DNA from 2 places in the Bacillus sp. FAU20 genome. Region 2 is predicted to be linked to the other one. Evidence: riboswitches for the same ligand, from Rfam matches in the RefSeq annotation. Region 2 holds a riboswitch; the other holds the start of a gene.

Region 1 (7,428 bases), on a different contig from region 2:
ATGGTAATGAAGTAAACTTAACGCCGAAAGAATATGAGTTACTATTATTTTTAGCGAAAGCTCCTGATAAAGTATTCGATCGTGAGCAACTGTTAAAAGAAGTATGGCAATATGAATTCTTCGGAGATTTACGTACAGTTGATACACATGTAAAACGTTTACGTGAGAAGTTAAGCAAAAAATCACCAGATGCAGCGAAAATGATTGTTACTGTTTGGGGTGTAGGTTACAAATTTGAGGTTGTGAACGACTGATGCTTTGGAGAAGTGTAGTAGGGAAGTTATGGATGACCATATTACTTCTCGTTTCGTTCGTGCTTGGATTTGTTGCGATTTTACTTTCACAGTTTTTTAGAACATACTATGTTGATATGAGTGAAGCTAGGCTTCAAAAAGTCGCAACAAGTGTTTCAGAGTTAATTGAAGAAGGTGCCGATGTAAAAACGATTGAGAATATCGCTTACAAATTCTCTGATCCACTTTCAAGGATTATTATTGTAGAAGATGGTAAAGAAATTTCTTCTTCACCGAAACAAGAAGGATTAGTCACTCTTACAATGGATGACTTAAAAGAAGATAAAGAATTAGCGGCTGTTTTTACAGACAAAAAAGAAATTAAGAATAACATTAGAAAAGCGTCTAATAGTAGGAAGAATAAAAACACCGAAAATGATATTATGATCGTCGGAAAACCAGTGCAATCAAAAAATCAAAGTGCAGTGTTCGTATATGAATCTTTACAAGTACCGATACAAGGTATGGAAAGAACGACTGATTTTATTTTCTTATCGGCTGGAATTGCGATTATATTAACAACTTTCTTTGCGTTCTTCTTATCTACTCGAATTACAGCACCACTTCGTAAAATGCGTGAGGTTGCTTTTGAAGTGTCGCGTGGGAAGTTTGATGCGAAAGCTCCTATGGTATCTCAGGATGAGATTGGTGAGCTTGCAACGGCCTTAAATCAAATGGGAAAACAGTTGAAGTTTAATATGAACGCCTTGCAACAAGAGAAAGAACAGTTAGCTAGTATTTTAAGTAGTATGGCAGATGGGGTTATTACATTAAATCAAGAAGGTGAAGTTGTAGTAATCAATCCGCCGGCCGAACATTTCTTACAAGTTTGGCAAGAAGAAAAAGAGATAGAGCTAAGTAAAAAACTACCTTCTGAACTTGTGGAACTATTCCATCTTGTTGTAGAAAGTGAACAACAACAAGTTGTTGAAATTAATTTACAAAAAGGGAACTATGTAGTTCTTATGACGCCGCTTTACAATCAAACGAAAATTCGTGGAGCTGTAGCTGTACTGCGAGATATGACGGAAGAACGCCGTCTTGAAAAGATGCGTCAAGACTTTATTGCGAATGTATCGCATGAACTTCGTACACCAATGGTAATGCTGCAAGGGTATAGTGAAGCGATTTTAGATGATATTGTGCAAACGAAAGAAGAAATTAATGAGTTTGTTCAAATCATTTATGATGAATCCGTTCGTTTAGGTAAACTTGTAAATGAATTATTAGATTTAGCACGCATGGAAAGTGGTAATGTAGAGTTACATATAGGTGAAGTTGATATTCATCCTTTCGTTGAAAAAATAGGTCGTAAATTCCAAGGGATTGCAAAGGATAAAGAGGTCGCGTTAACGGTTGATTTCAAAGATCCAATTGAACAATACCCGTTTGATGCAGATCGTATGGAACAAGTATTGACGAATTTAATTGATAACGCAATACGTCATACAAACGCAGGCGGACATGTAACGCTTGTAATTGATACGAAAAATAATGGCCTCATTTTTGAAGTACAAGATTCGGGTGCAGGCATTCCAGAAGAGGATATTCCATTTTTATTTGATCGTTTCTATAAAGCTGATAAAGCAAGAACACGTGGGAAAAAGGGTGGAACAGGACTCGGGCTTGCGATTGCGAAAAATATTGTGCAAGGCCATGATGGTAAAATTTCTGTATCAAGTGTTGTTGGAGAAGGAACTACATTTTCTGTCTATTTACCGAATCGTATAATTTAGATATGTGTTTTTAAAGTTGATAATGAATAAAGTTCTGCTGTTTTTTATTTTTTTGTAAACTCAATTAAATAAAGAATGGTAGAACTTTTTTCTATGTTGCTCGAATAAAGAATAACAAGAGAGGTGCTGTGAAGAAATGAAATTATATACAAAAACAGGAGATAAAGGAACGACAAGTGTAATAGGCGGTAGGGTTGATAAAGATGATATCCGTGTGGAAGCGTATGGAACAATAGACGAGGCGAATTCTCATATCGGATATGCAATGACTAAGCTTCAAGGCGGGACTTATAGAGATATTTACAATGAGCTCGAAAATATTCAACATGAGCTATTTGATTGCGGAGGAGACTTGGCAATAGTGGAACAAAAAATTCCTTATAAGGTGACAATTGAGATGGTTGAAAGCTTAGAAAGAAAGATTGATTTGTATATAGAAGAAGCCCCGCCATTAGAACGCTTTATTTTGCCAGGAGGTAGCGAGGCGGCGGCTACTATTCATATTGCACGTACTGTTGTAAGGAGAGCAGAACGCTCTATAGTATCATTGCAAAAAGAAGTGAAAATAAATGAAGTTGTCTTAAAGTATGTAAATAGATTATCTGATTATTTGTTTGCAATAGCTCGAGTAATAAATGCTCGATTACAAGTGAAAGATGTGGAGTATAACCGTAGTGCATTAGTTTTTCGTGATAAGAAAGAGAAGGAAGTGGAGTAATTCACTTTCTTTTTTTTTGTATACTTTTTTCTGTAATATACCAAAATAGAGAAGGTATAGTGGTAATTAGAAAACGGAGGATGTATATGAAAGTTTTAAAATGCGGCGTCATGCTATTGAGTATACTGTTTGTATCTCAATTACATGTTTATGCAGAAGAAAATCGATGGACATGGCCTGTTGAAGGTCAGATAAGTGATTATTTTGGGACAAGGCATGGAAAACACTATGGTATTGATGTAGCTGCGCCAATTGGAACGCCTGTGGCAGCTATCCAAGATGGTAAGGTAACGAGGTCTTATTATTCGAGTAGTTATGGAAATGTTGTATTTATTAAACACGGAGAATATGAGGCTGTATATGCACATTTAAATAAGAGATATGTGGGACAAGGAGATTATATTTCAAAAGGAGAAAAAATTGGAGAAGTAGGGAACACGGGAGAATCGCGAGGTGCACACTTACATTTAGAACTTCATCAAGGAAGATGGACGATGGCGAAAAAGAATGCGATGAACCCATTGCTTGTTTTAAGTGAACAAAGAAATGAAGTTGTTTCTTCGTCATTATATGTCGTACAAAAAGGGGATACTTTAGTTAGTATTGCACGGAAATTTAGTATGACACTTAAGGAAATTAAAGAAAAAAATGGATTGCAGCAAGAGCTAATTTATCCTAATCAACAATTATATGTTAAGTAAAGGAAACGTCTCAAAAATTAAACTTTGAACAAATTTATGTTCTTCTTAAATAATGTTCAATGTAAATGAAATTATATGGGCGCTTTTGCTAGAACTATTGAGTGAATCAGAGCATCTATATCTAAAAGAAAACCGTCCCAAAGTTTATTTTGGGACGGCTTCTTTTACCAAAAAATAAAGACACATATAAATCCAGAAATAGCTAAATAGCTATACAAGTAAAAAACTTTTGTTCTTGTTTTCTCTTTTGTTCGAAACAGTACGATAGTCGGTTCAATTAAACCGATTGTCAAACAAAGTAGGCCAAGAAGCATACAACCAATCGAAATAGAATACAGGGCGATTTGTGGTGCTTGAAATGGAATCATCCATTTTAATAAAAATGCAATAAGTGCAGTGTAACAAATACTACCGATGTATTTATTCAGTGGTGTATTAGAACGAAAACCAGGAAGTTTTTTTAAGAAAGAGCGGGAAACAACTTCTGTTTGTAAAGATGTATGCTCTTCAATAATTTTTTGGGCTTCTTTTCCTTTTTGAAAAAGAGATAAGATCCAATTTCGCTCACCCTGAAAAATAAATTGAGAAGTTGTCAAATAGTGATCAATCTTCACTTTATTCCAACTCTTCCACGGATGACGCTCACACAATTTTAATTTACTTTCTGTTTTTTTATCATACTGATAAATACTTATGCCATCTTCATCGAAAGTAGCATAGTATGTCTCATTTGAGAATGTGCCTAAATCAATTGGGCAGTAGAAAAGTAATTCTTTTTTTAAGTAAAAGTATTCTTTTCTTAAGTTTTTTTTCATTGCTTCTCGAATAGAATGTCTCTTTTCTTTTTTCATGACATTTCCTCCATAACTCAGAAAATGTTCTTATCTTAACAATTCAATATCTTATCACTTTTAATTATATATGACTAGGTAATCCAAAAGAGAAATGCCGAATAATAAAAAAATATGGATTGTATTGTAAAATATCTCGCAATTTATTTGTTGTTATGAAAAATAAATAACTAATTTTAAATAAGTTACAATTTTTTAGTTCACAATGTTATGAGGTTGTTGTATAATGAAGGGGAAAATAGAATATCGGTCTATCTTCGGGGCAGGGTGAAAATCCCGACCGGCGGTGATGAACTATTTATGATTTTGTTCTAAGCCCGCGAGCCGTTAAGGCAGGATTTGGTGTGATTCCAAAGCCGACAGTATAGTCTGGATGGGAGAAGATGGAGGTTCAAGCGTTCAAAAAAGATATGGATTTGAACGTCTGTTTGATGTGCCTTAAATTCTCCCTTTGTGTAAAACACAAAGGGTTTTTTCGTTCTATGAAAAACAGGCATAGCAGAACCTTTCCACTTTCCATGAGATGATCGATGGAAAAGGAGAGAGAAAGATGAAACAAAAAAACAGTGTAGTGCAGATGGTGAGTGTAGCGATGCTAAGTAGTATTGCATATTTACTAATGATGTTGGATTTCCCGTTCCCAGGGCTTCCGCCATTTTTGAAAATTGATTTTAGTGATGTACCAGCTTTAATTGCAGCAATTATCTTTGGACCAGTAGCAGGAGTGATTGTAGAGGCGATAAAGAACATTTTACATTACGGGATTCAAGGGAGTTTAACGGGAGTACCAGTTGGAGAAATTGCAAACTTTATTGCAGGATGTTTATTTATTGGACCAGCAGCTTTCTTATTTAGAAAGTATCGTACTGTGAAGAGTTTAACTACAGGATTAATGCTAGGGACAATTACAATGGCACTTATTATGAGTGTATTAAACTACATCATCATATTCCCGGCTTACACTTGGTTTTTAAATTCACCGGCTATGTCTAGCGAAACCATAAGAACAACGGTTGTAACGGCAATCTTACCATTTAATTTAATTAAAGGGATTGTTGTAACAATTGTATTTGTAGCATTATTCTCACGCCTGAAAGTATGGGTGTTTGCAAAAATGAAAAATGCATAATATATATTAAAACCATTAGTAGTGTGAAACTACTAATGGTTTTTTATTAAGGAAAATAAAATTTAGATACAAAAAATGCCCCTCATCAATATGAGGGGCATTTTTTGAAGTTAATAAAAGACTATTCGAATTTTAAAGCGTCTCCGTCGAATGATTCGTCAGCAACTTTAATTGAGTCAGTTGGACAGCCTTCGAATGCATCCATCATATCTTCAATTAATACATCTGGAATTTCAACGATACCTTGGTTATCATCTAATGTTACAAATGCAATACCTTCATCATCATAGTCATAAATGTCTGGTGCAGCAGCGCCACAAGCACCACATGCAATACAAGTATCTTTATCAACGATTGTATATTTTGCCATCTTTTTTCCCTCCTGATAATATGTATGTGAAAAGCTCGCCATAAAAATTATAACCTTATTGTAAAACGGTTTGTAAAACTTTTCAACATAAAATTATAATGATAATGCTTATCAATTAGAGTGTCAACTTATTTTTGAATTATGTCATAAGATTTTCAAAATACGTAAATATGATTTCGTTTGATACAATAGACTATATACAAGTATATAGTTCTTATATGATAAGTTTAATGAGCGACAGTAGATAGTGTAATTGTACTGAAAAGAATGAAGTTAAGATTGGAAGGTGGAAGCGGTCATGCAAATACAATATACTTTGTTGCATTGTTTAAAACAATTGAATGGTGAGAGAACCGTTTCTTCTATTTATTATTTACTAAAGGGCAAACGTTCTTCGCAAACTTTACAAGATGGAAATATGTTCCGAATTTCATTTTTGTTCGGAATATATAAATCATTGAATAGAAATGACTATGATGGTGAAGTTGCAAAGTTGTTGCAAGCGGATTTTATTCAAGAAATACATGAAAATACATATGTGTTAACACCTACGGGTAAAATGCAGTTACATAAATGGGAGGAAGTTTATGCTTTTCCAGCACATTTGCATGGTTTACATTACGGTGAATTAGGTGAAACATTTTGGAAAAGATTATCATTGATTATTCAAACCATATCAAATTTACAACAGAATAATACGAGGTTTATTCCAATTCAGCAAGATACAGAAATAATGATGTGGGTGAAACGTTTTCTAACAGGAAGGCCATATAAGAGAAGTGAGTTGGCGAGAAAACTATGGACGGAAGTACAGAATCTTTTAGAAAAGAGTAATGCGATAGAAGCGACGATTGTAACATATCGATTAACGGGTTATGAACGTATTGGTTGTACATTGCAACAATTAGCAGAAATTACGAAACAAGATATATTCAGGGTGTATTTTTTATTTTGGGGTACAATGCATTTCTTTATACAAGAAGTTCGTGATAAAGAAAATGAATTTCCACTATTAGCTGAAATTATATCTTATCCAAATGAGAGAGCTGAATTATTTAGTTTATCCACGAAAAAAACATATAATTTTTGGAGGCAAGGACGTTCTTTAGAAGAAATAGCGACGATTCGGAATTTAAAGGTTGCAACGATAGAAGATCATTTTGTTGAAATTGCTTTGCGAGAAAAAGATTTTTCTATTGAAATGTTTATGGAAAAAGAAAAGATAGACAAAGTAATAAAAGTAATTGAAGCATTGCAAACGCGGAAGTTACGTGTTTTGAAACAAGCGGTTGGAGAAGATATTTCTTATTTTGAAGTTCGTCTTGTATTAGCGCGGATGGAGGGTGTAAATGAAACTTGAAGAATATTTATATAAGTGGTTTGGATATTCTGAATTTCGTCCAGGTCAAAAAGGAGTAATTACAGATTTATTAGAAGGAAAAGATGTGATAGCAATGCTTCCGACTGGAAGAGGGAAATCTATGTGCTATCAGTTTCCAGGGCTTATGCGAGAAGGAACAGTGCTTGTTGTATCACCGTTATTATCTTTAATGGAAGATCAAGTGACACAATTAAAGTATGTTGTGAAAAACCGAGTAATAGCATTTAATAGTTTTCGGACATTAAATGA
Region 2 (7,428 bases):
AATTATTCGCCAATTCTTTGCAATCAATTAAACAAGAGCTAGCTTTTCAGCATTAGTAACAAAAGGCTCTTTTACATTTCATAGAAAACATTTTATAATAATATGTCGCAAGTATGTATAAACATAGCAAAATGTTTCATATTTACTTGTCTTAACAGAATAAAAATTTAGGGAGATTACATTTATTATGAACGCTGTACTCGTCGCAGTAGCAATTATGCTATTGCTTAGTTTGTTACGTGTCCAGGTCATTGTCGCCATCATTGTTGGAGCTTTAACAGGCGGAATTATCGGCGGACTCGGTATCTCAGAAACAATTAACACTTTTACAACTGGTCTTGGAAACAGTGCTCCAATCGCTTTAAGTTATGCAATGCTTGGTGGTTTCGCTATTTCCCTTTCCAAAACAGGACTTCCAGATGCTATGATTCAAACTGCATTAAAATGGATTGGCAATGAACAAGACACGAAAAAACAAATTTATTCTAAAATACTTATTTTATTCATTATTTTAACGATGGCTTGTTTCTCACAAAATGTGATTCCTGTTCACATTGCTTTCATCCCCATCTTAATTCCAGCACTTTTAAAAGTATTAAATGAGCTGAAAGTGGATCGCAGACTTGTCACATGTATTATTACATTTGGATTGATTACTCCTTATATGTGGATCCCTGCAGGGTTCGGAAAAATTTATCATGACGTATTACAAACCAACGCTGCGCAAAGCGGCCTTACATTCGATGTCACACTTATTCCAAAAGCAATGACTATTCCAGCAATCGGTATGATTATTGGATTATGTGTAGCGGTATTCATTACGTACCGAAAACCTCGTACGTATGAAACAGAACAAATTCATACTACCGAAAATGAAATCGTTCCCTATACAAAACGTAGCATTACTTTCGGGTTATTATCTATCATTGCTACATTAACTGTTCAATTAACTACAGAATCAATGATTTTCGGTGCTTTAGCAGGTATTATCGTCTTATCAGTTAGTGGCAGTCTACCACTTAAAGAAGCAGATGCGATATTAACAAGCGGAATGCGTATGATGTCCTTTATTGGCTTTGTTATGATCGCTGCCGCTGGATTCGGCGCTGTTCTTCGAAAAACAGGACATGTTGAATCTCTGGTGCAAACGAGTGCACATATAATCGGAAATAACAAACCACTCGCTGCATTTCTTATGCTCGTTATTGGACTTCTCGTCACGATGGGAATTGGTTCATCCTTTTCAACCATCCCTATCTTAACAACCATTTTTGTACCTCTTTGCATTCAGCTTGGATTTAGTCCAATGGCCACAATTGCAATTATCGGTACAGCCGGAGCGCTAGGTGACGCAGGATCTCCAGCATCGGATAGTACCCTTGGACCAACATCCGGTTTAAATGCTGATGGTCAGCACCATCATATATGGGATACATGTGTACCCACTTTTCTACATTACAATATACCGTTACTTATATTTGGCTTTATTGCCGCAATTACATTATAAAAAGGTGCGTATAAAACGCACCTTTTACTTTTTTATTTTTCCTTTTAATTGTTGAAAAGCTACTTTTCCGTTATCTTTGACACTGCTTTCAATTGTCGATAGTGATGAACCTATCCATTCACACTCTATGCTCCCATTCGGTCCAACAATTTTTAATTTATTTGGTATATGTATATTTAGAAATCTCGCTGACCGAATTAACTCAATAGCAATCTGATCACTTGAGGCTACAATTCCATCTATATACGGATTGTTTTGCAATAATGTAATAAATTGTTTATTTGTATACCCTTGTACACATTCTTCTCGATAAGAGATTCCTTCATCCCAAACAGCGTCTAAAAACCCTGCTATATGATTTTCCATTTCTTCACTTTCTTCTCCCTCACCGAAATATGCAAGAAAGTGACACCCTTTCTCTTTTAATAAAGAAACAGCTCTCTGTCCACTTTCATAATAATTTCCATGTGATTGTTGCTCATCAATCACAACAAACGGAAATGGAATTTCTCCTATACTTTTAAAAACTGCTCTTGTCAAAATAACACCTGCAATATTATTTTGCTTCAGCATATGTATGTATCTATCTTTATTCTCTATATTACAAATAATGATTTGATAGCCTTCTTTATATGCTATTCCCTCAATACAATGTAGCAAAGTGATGTTTGATGGGTTACTTAAATTATCTACAAGTAATGCAATTATCGTTGAATTCTCTTTAAATAGTGGCTTCGCTGCACTGTTTGGCCTATAACGTAATTCTTCAATTGCTTCCTTTACTTGTTTTACTGTGTCCTCATGAACGTATCCTTTTTCATTAATAACTCGTGAAACGGTTGCGACTGAAACACCTGCCAATTTTGCAACATCACGTATAGTTGCCACATCGTCACCCCTTAATATGGTAATAGATTACAATTTTACGGTAACCTAAATTACACTCACCGTCAAGATTAATGACTTATATTTCTGAAAATTGTTACATCATTTCACTAAACGATACTCCAACTGAATTTTATGTAAAATTGGGATATTATCATATCCAATACGTGGAATTTCTTTCTTTATTTTTCGTGCCTCCTCTACCGCATTCACATATAAATTAGTCATTACAAAATTACGTTTTTGGTAAAATCGTAACGCATTCATATTATCATTTGTTGTAATAAGCCAGACCTGGCTGCACCGTTCTTCTTCTGCAACTTGTAATACACAATCCACAAGTTTCGTCCCTATTCCTTTTCTTTCTTCAAAGCTATCCAGCGATACAATTTCGCACATATTTCCGCTCACTTCATACGTTACAATTCCGATTATTCTGTCATCTAAGAGCGCAACAAAACCTGGCAACTCTTCTAACTGATGTCCCTTACCACGTGAAATCATCAATGAACTTCCCCAGTTCTCACACATGAACATTCGGATTGTTTCTTTCATCGCTGACGTAATTTTTTGTATATGCAGCATTTCCTATTTCTCCCCTTTTATATCATTGTGATACAATATAAGTGTATCACATGTAACGGTATTTGGAGGATGAGGTAAAGTATGAAACGTTTTTTTGCAGCATTGTTTACTATACTAGGTGCAATAACTGCCCTTGGGATTTTCTTTACAAATAAAGTGATGTACTTAAAGAAAAAAACAGAGGAAGAAGTACTCGAAAGAGAAACGAAAAAACATTTTCGTATAGAGGATTTTGATGCTCTTCATAAAGAAGAAATTCATATCCCTTCTCAATTCGGATACGACCTTCACGGATATTACATTCCTGCTGGTCACTCCAATAAGTTTATGGTTTTTTGCCACGGTGTAACTGTAAATAAAATAAACTCTGTAAAATATGCAAACTTATTCTTAAAAAGGGGATATAACGTCCTCATTTACGATCATCGTCGTCATGGTAAAACTGGCGGAAAAACAACAAGCTATGGATACTATGAAAAACATGATTTAAAATCCGTAGTTGACTGGCTAAAAAACCGTTTTGGCACCAATATTACACTTGGTATTCATGGTGAATCTATGGGAGCTGCAACACTTCTTCAATACGCAGGACTTTTAGAAGATGGTGCTGATTTCTATATTGCAGATTGTCCTTTCTCTGATTTTCACGGACAATTACAGCACCGTTTAAAGGTTGAATTCCATTTACCAAAATGGCCTTTATTACCTTTAGCAAACGCATTTTTGAAAGTTCGTGACGGTTATACAATTCGTGAAGTTTCACCAATCGACTGTATAAAAAATATTAACAATCCCGTTCTCTTTATTCATAGTAAAGATGACGACTATATTTTAGCTGATATGACAAAAGCGTTATATGAAGCGAAAGAAAATAATAAACAACTTTATATTGCAGAACACGGTGCACACGCTTGCTCTTATAACGAAAATAAAGAAGAATACGAAGCAGCCGTCGATCAATTTTTAAACACCTATGTGAAAGAAACAAAAAACAGGCTTGCATAAGCCTGTTTTTTATTGCGCTAAAACGTCTGTAACTTGTTCCATATTTTCAGAAATCCATTGCATTGCATCATCTAACGTTGGGAATTCTGTCGTTTGAAATGTTACTTCATCTTGAAGTAACCAAACATCCTTTGCCTCTTGCCCTACACCTGCAATGGACCAATGTAACAAACTATATGGATGATTATCATTCAAAAATGATGCCCACGTGCGCTCATTTGCAATATTTCGTAATGTATGTAATTGTTTATCCATCTCTCGTCACCTTACTCTAGTCAGTTATGAAAACTATTATAACACTCTCTTCTTTCTCAAACAAAGTGCTCTTTTTTCCCCGCTATTTGCGGGCAGTAAAACTCTCACCTCAAAATTCGGCTGAAACAAAGAAGTTAGGTGGGAGATTAACTGCCCCTAAAAGCCCGATTGGTTCAACTAATAATTAGTGGGGGATGCCTTCCCCACTAATTAAAGTTTCACTTTATATTGCCAAGCACTTCCCTTGATTATATGATGAAATTAAGCGTTTGGGAAGGAGGGATAACGTTGGCAAAAGTACAAATTAAAGTAAATGATAATGGCTCTTTTCGCGTTACAGGGGACGTGGAATTAGTCGACTCACAAGGGAATGTATTCCCAGCAAAACCGGCATTTTCTTTATGCCGTTGTGGTTTATCAAAAAATATGCCTTATTGCGACGCTTCGCATAAAGGTAAATTCGAGTCTGTTGTTAGAGCACCAGAGGCAGAATAATTTTACATGTGACATGCACATTTTTTTGTGCATGTTTTTTCTTTTTAGCAACTCCGTTATATCCCTTCTCCTTACAACATTTCTAATACTTTTATTTCCATTCCAGCCTGCATATATTTTCACACAATTCTTCACATTCGAATATTTTTTACTAGCCTTTTATTTTTTTTGTGCTATAATTTGAGCAAACAGCATCCTTCGGGGTCGGGTGAAATTCCCAACCGGCGGTGATGAAGTGAAAACTTCTAAGTCCGTGACCCGTTTTCAACTCGAAAACGGTGGATCTAGTGAAACTCTAGGGCCGACAGTATAGTCTGGATGGGAGAAGGATATGTTTCTAGTTTTTTATATAGTGAATACACTTTTATTTCAGTATGCATATTTTTAAAGATTCATTTTGATTCTTTATATATGTTTAATTTTCTATACTTATTTTTTATACTGAAATAAAAAGAGACAACTAGCGTTTAAAAATTCGATATTTTGCTAGGTTTTTTCCTTATGCAGAAATATCAATTATCGTTAGGTTTCTTTCCTATGCTTTCGTATTCAAACTATATTTCTAGAAATCACGTCTCCCAAACCCCAAGGATATTAAATCCTTGGGGTTTTTTGATTTTTTTAGGAGAGGTGAAGAAAATGACAGATCAAGAATATATGAGGATTGCCCTGCAGTTAGCAGAAGGGACATCAGGACAAACAAGTCCGAATCCTATGGTTGGTGCTGTTGTTGTAAAAGATGGAAACATCGTTGGTATGGGCGCTCATTTACGAGCTGGTGAAGAACACGCAGAAGTTCATGCCCTTCAAATGGCTGGTCAGAACGCCAAAGACGCTACCGTTTATGTAACACTGGAACCGTGTAGCCACTTTGGAAAAACACCACCTTGCTGTGAATTGCTCATTGAAAAAGGAGTTAAGCGTGTTGTAATTGCTACTCTCGATTGTAATCCGCTCGTTTCTGGTAACGGAAAAAGAAGATTAGAGGAAGCTAGAATTGAAGTAACTACCGGTATTCTTGAAGCAGAAGCGCTTTTATTAAATCGCTACTTTTTTCACTACATGAAAACGAAACGCCCTTTTGTAACAATCAAAACAGCAATGAGCTTAGATGGAAAAATAGCAACTGTAACTGGTGAAAGTAAGTGGATTACAGGTGAAGAAGCACGTGCTGATGTTCACCAATATCGCCATACACATGATGCAATTCTTGTTGGAGTGAATACAGTTATAGCTGATAATCCTCATTTAACAACAAGAATTCCAAATGGTGGGAAACATCCTATTCGCGTTGTTTTAGATACCCATTTACGAACGCCACCATCTTCTCATGTTATAACAGATGGTTTAGCACCGACATGGATTATTGTCGGTAAGGATGTAAAGAAAGCGAAGATATCTTCTTATGAATCTAAAAATATAGCTATATTCCAAATGGAAACGAAGTATATAGAAATCGAGGACCTTCTTTCCTTTCTTGGAGAGAAACAAATTCTTTCTCTATTCGTTGAAGGTGGCCAATCAATTCATGCAAGTTTCTTAAAAACAAATAATTTTAATGAAATTGTAACCTATATAAGCCCGAAATTAATTGGTGGGAAAGATGCTCCTACTTTATTTGGAGGAAATGGTTTTTCAAAATTACAAGATGCGCTTTCCTTGAAAATTCAAGAGATGAAACAAATTGGTGATGATATAAAAATCGTTGCGAATGCCCGAAACGAGGTGACGAAATGTTTACAGGAATTGTAGAAGAATTAGGAACGATAGCAAACATGCAACAAAGCGGAGAAGCGATGAAATTAACGATTCATGCAAAGAAAATTTTATCAGATGTTCACTTAGGTGATAGTATCGCGGTTAACGGTATTTGCTTAACTGTAACAAGCTTTACAACTACTTCATTTACAGTTGATGCAATGCCTGAAACGATGCAGTCGACATCACTTCGCATGCTTAAACCGCACTCTAAAGTAAATTTAGAGCGAGCAATGGCTGCAAACGGACGATTCGGTGGACATTTCGTTTCAGGACATATTGATGGCATCGGAACGATTTTAAATAAAAAACAACATTACAATGCCGTCTATTACAAAATAGCAATTTCTGATGAACTGCTGCACTATTGTTTGCAGAAAGGGTCCATTGCTGTTGATGGAACGAGTTTAACGATATTTGATATAGACGAATCTTCCATAACGATTTCACTCATCCCGCACACAGTAAGCGAGTCTGTCATTGGAGAAAAAAATGCCGGAGATATCGTAAACATTGAGTGTGACATGATTGGTAAATATATCGAACGCTTTATTACTAAACCTACAAAACGAGTAGGTTCAATGACTGAAAGCTTTTTACAAGAAAACGGATTTCTATAAGGGGGAAGAACAATGTTTCATCGTATTGAAGAAGCTCTAGAAGATTTAAAACAAGGTAAAGTCGTTATCGTATGTGATGATGAAAACCGAGAAAATGAAGGCGATTTTATTGCTTTAGCAGAGTACATTACACCAGAAACAATTAATTTTATGATTACACATGGCCGTGGTCTCGTTTGTGTACCGATTACAGCAGGGTACGCAGAACGTCTACAATTAGAACCAATGGTATCTCATAATACAGATTCACATCATACTGCGTTTACAGTGAGCATTGACCATGTTTCTACAACAACAGGGATTAGCGCTCACGAACGT

What was found. A riboswitch is a leader RNA that binds a small molecule or an ion and turns the genes downstream of it on or off. The one in region 2 is predicted to bind FMN.
Region 1: another riboswitch for FMN. It lies ahead of AC0OM3_RS17185 (ECF transporter S component); the one in region 2 lies ahead of ribD (bifunctional diaminohydroxyphosphoribosylaminopyrimidine deaminase/5-amino-6-(5-phosphoribosylamino)uracil reductase RibD).

The regions. Positions count from the first base shown of each region.
Region 1 is NZ_JBVYHY010000021.1:661,762-669,189, reverse strand. Features, by position in the region: gene resD (DNA-binding response regulator ResD) at 1-254, shown strand, start outside; gene resE (sensor histidine kinase ResE) at 254-2,029, shown strand; gene AC0OM3_RS17200 (cob(I)yrinic acid a,c-diamide adenosyltransferase) at 2,166-2,747, shown strand; gene AC0OM3_RS17195 (peptidoglycan DD-metalloendopeptidase family protein) at 2,834-3,448, shown strand; gene AC0OM3_RS17190 (hypothetical protein) at 3,613-4,299, opposite strand; FMN riboswitch at 4,549-4,688, shown strand; gene AC0OM3_RS17185 (ECF transporter S component) at 4,850-5,428, shown strand; gene AC0OM3_RS17180 (ferredoxin) at 5,550-5,798, opposite strand; gene AC0OM3_RS17175 (YpbB family protein) at 6,097-7,158, shown strand; gene recQ (ATP-dependent DNA helicase RecQ) at 7,148-7,428, shown strand, end outside.
Region 2 is NZ_JBVYHY010000003.1:533,058-540,485, reverse strand. Features, by position in the region: gene AC0OM3_RS03145 (alpha/beta fold hydrolase) at 1-56, shown strand, start outside; gene AC0OM3_RS03140 (Na+/H+ antiporter family protein) at 188-1,507, shown strand; gene AC0OM3_RS03135 (LacI family DNA-binding transcriptional regulator) at 1,532-2,395, opposite strand; gene AC0OM3_RS03130 (GNAT family N-acetyltransferase) at 2,495-2,977, opposite strand; gene AC0OM3_RS03125 (alpha/beta hydrolase) at 3,059-3,982, shown strand; gene AC0OM3_RS03120 (DUF2552 family protein) at 3,992-4,237, opposite strand; gene AC0OM3_RS03115 (CDGSH iron-sulfur domain-containing protein) at 4,526-4,732, shown strand; FMN riboswitch at 4,923-5,066, shown strand; gene ribD (bifunctional diaminohydroxyphosphoribosylaminopyrimidine deaminase/5-amino-6-(5-phosphoribosylamino)uracil reductase RibD) at 5,372-6,484, shown strand; gene ribE (riboflavin synthase subunit alpha) at 6,466-7,110, shown strand; gene ribBA (bifunctional 3,4-dihydroxy-2-butanone 4-phosphate synthase/GTP cyclohydrolase II) at 7,123-7,428, shown strand, end outside.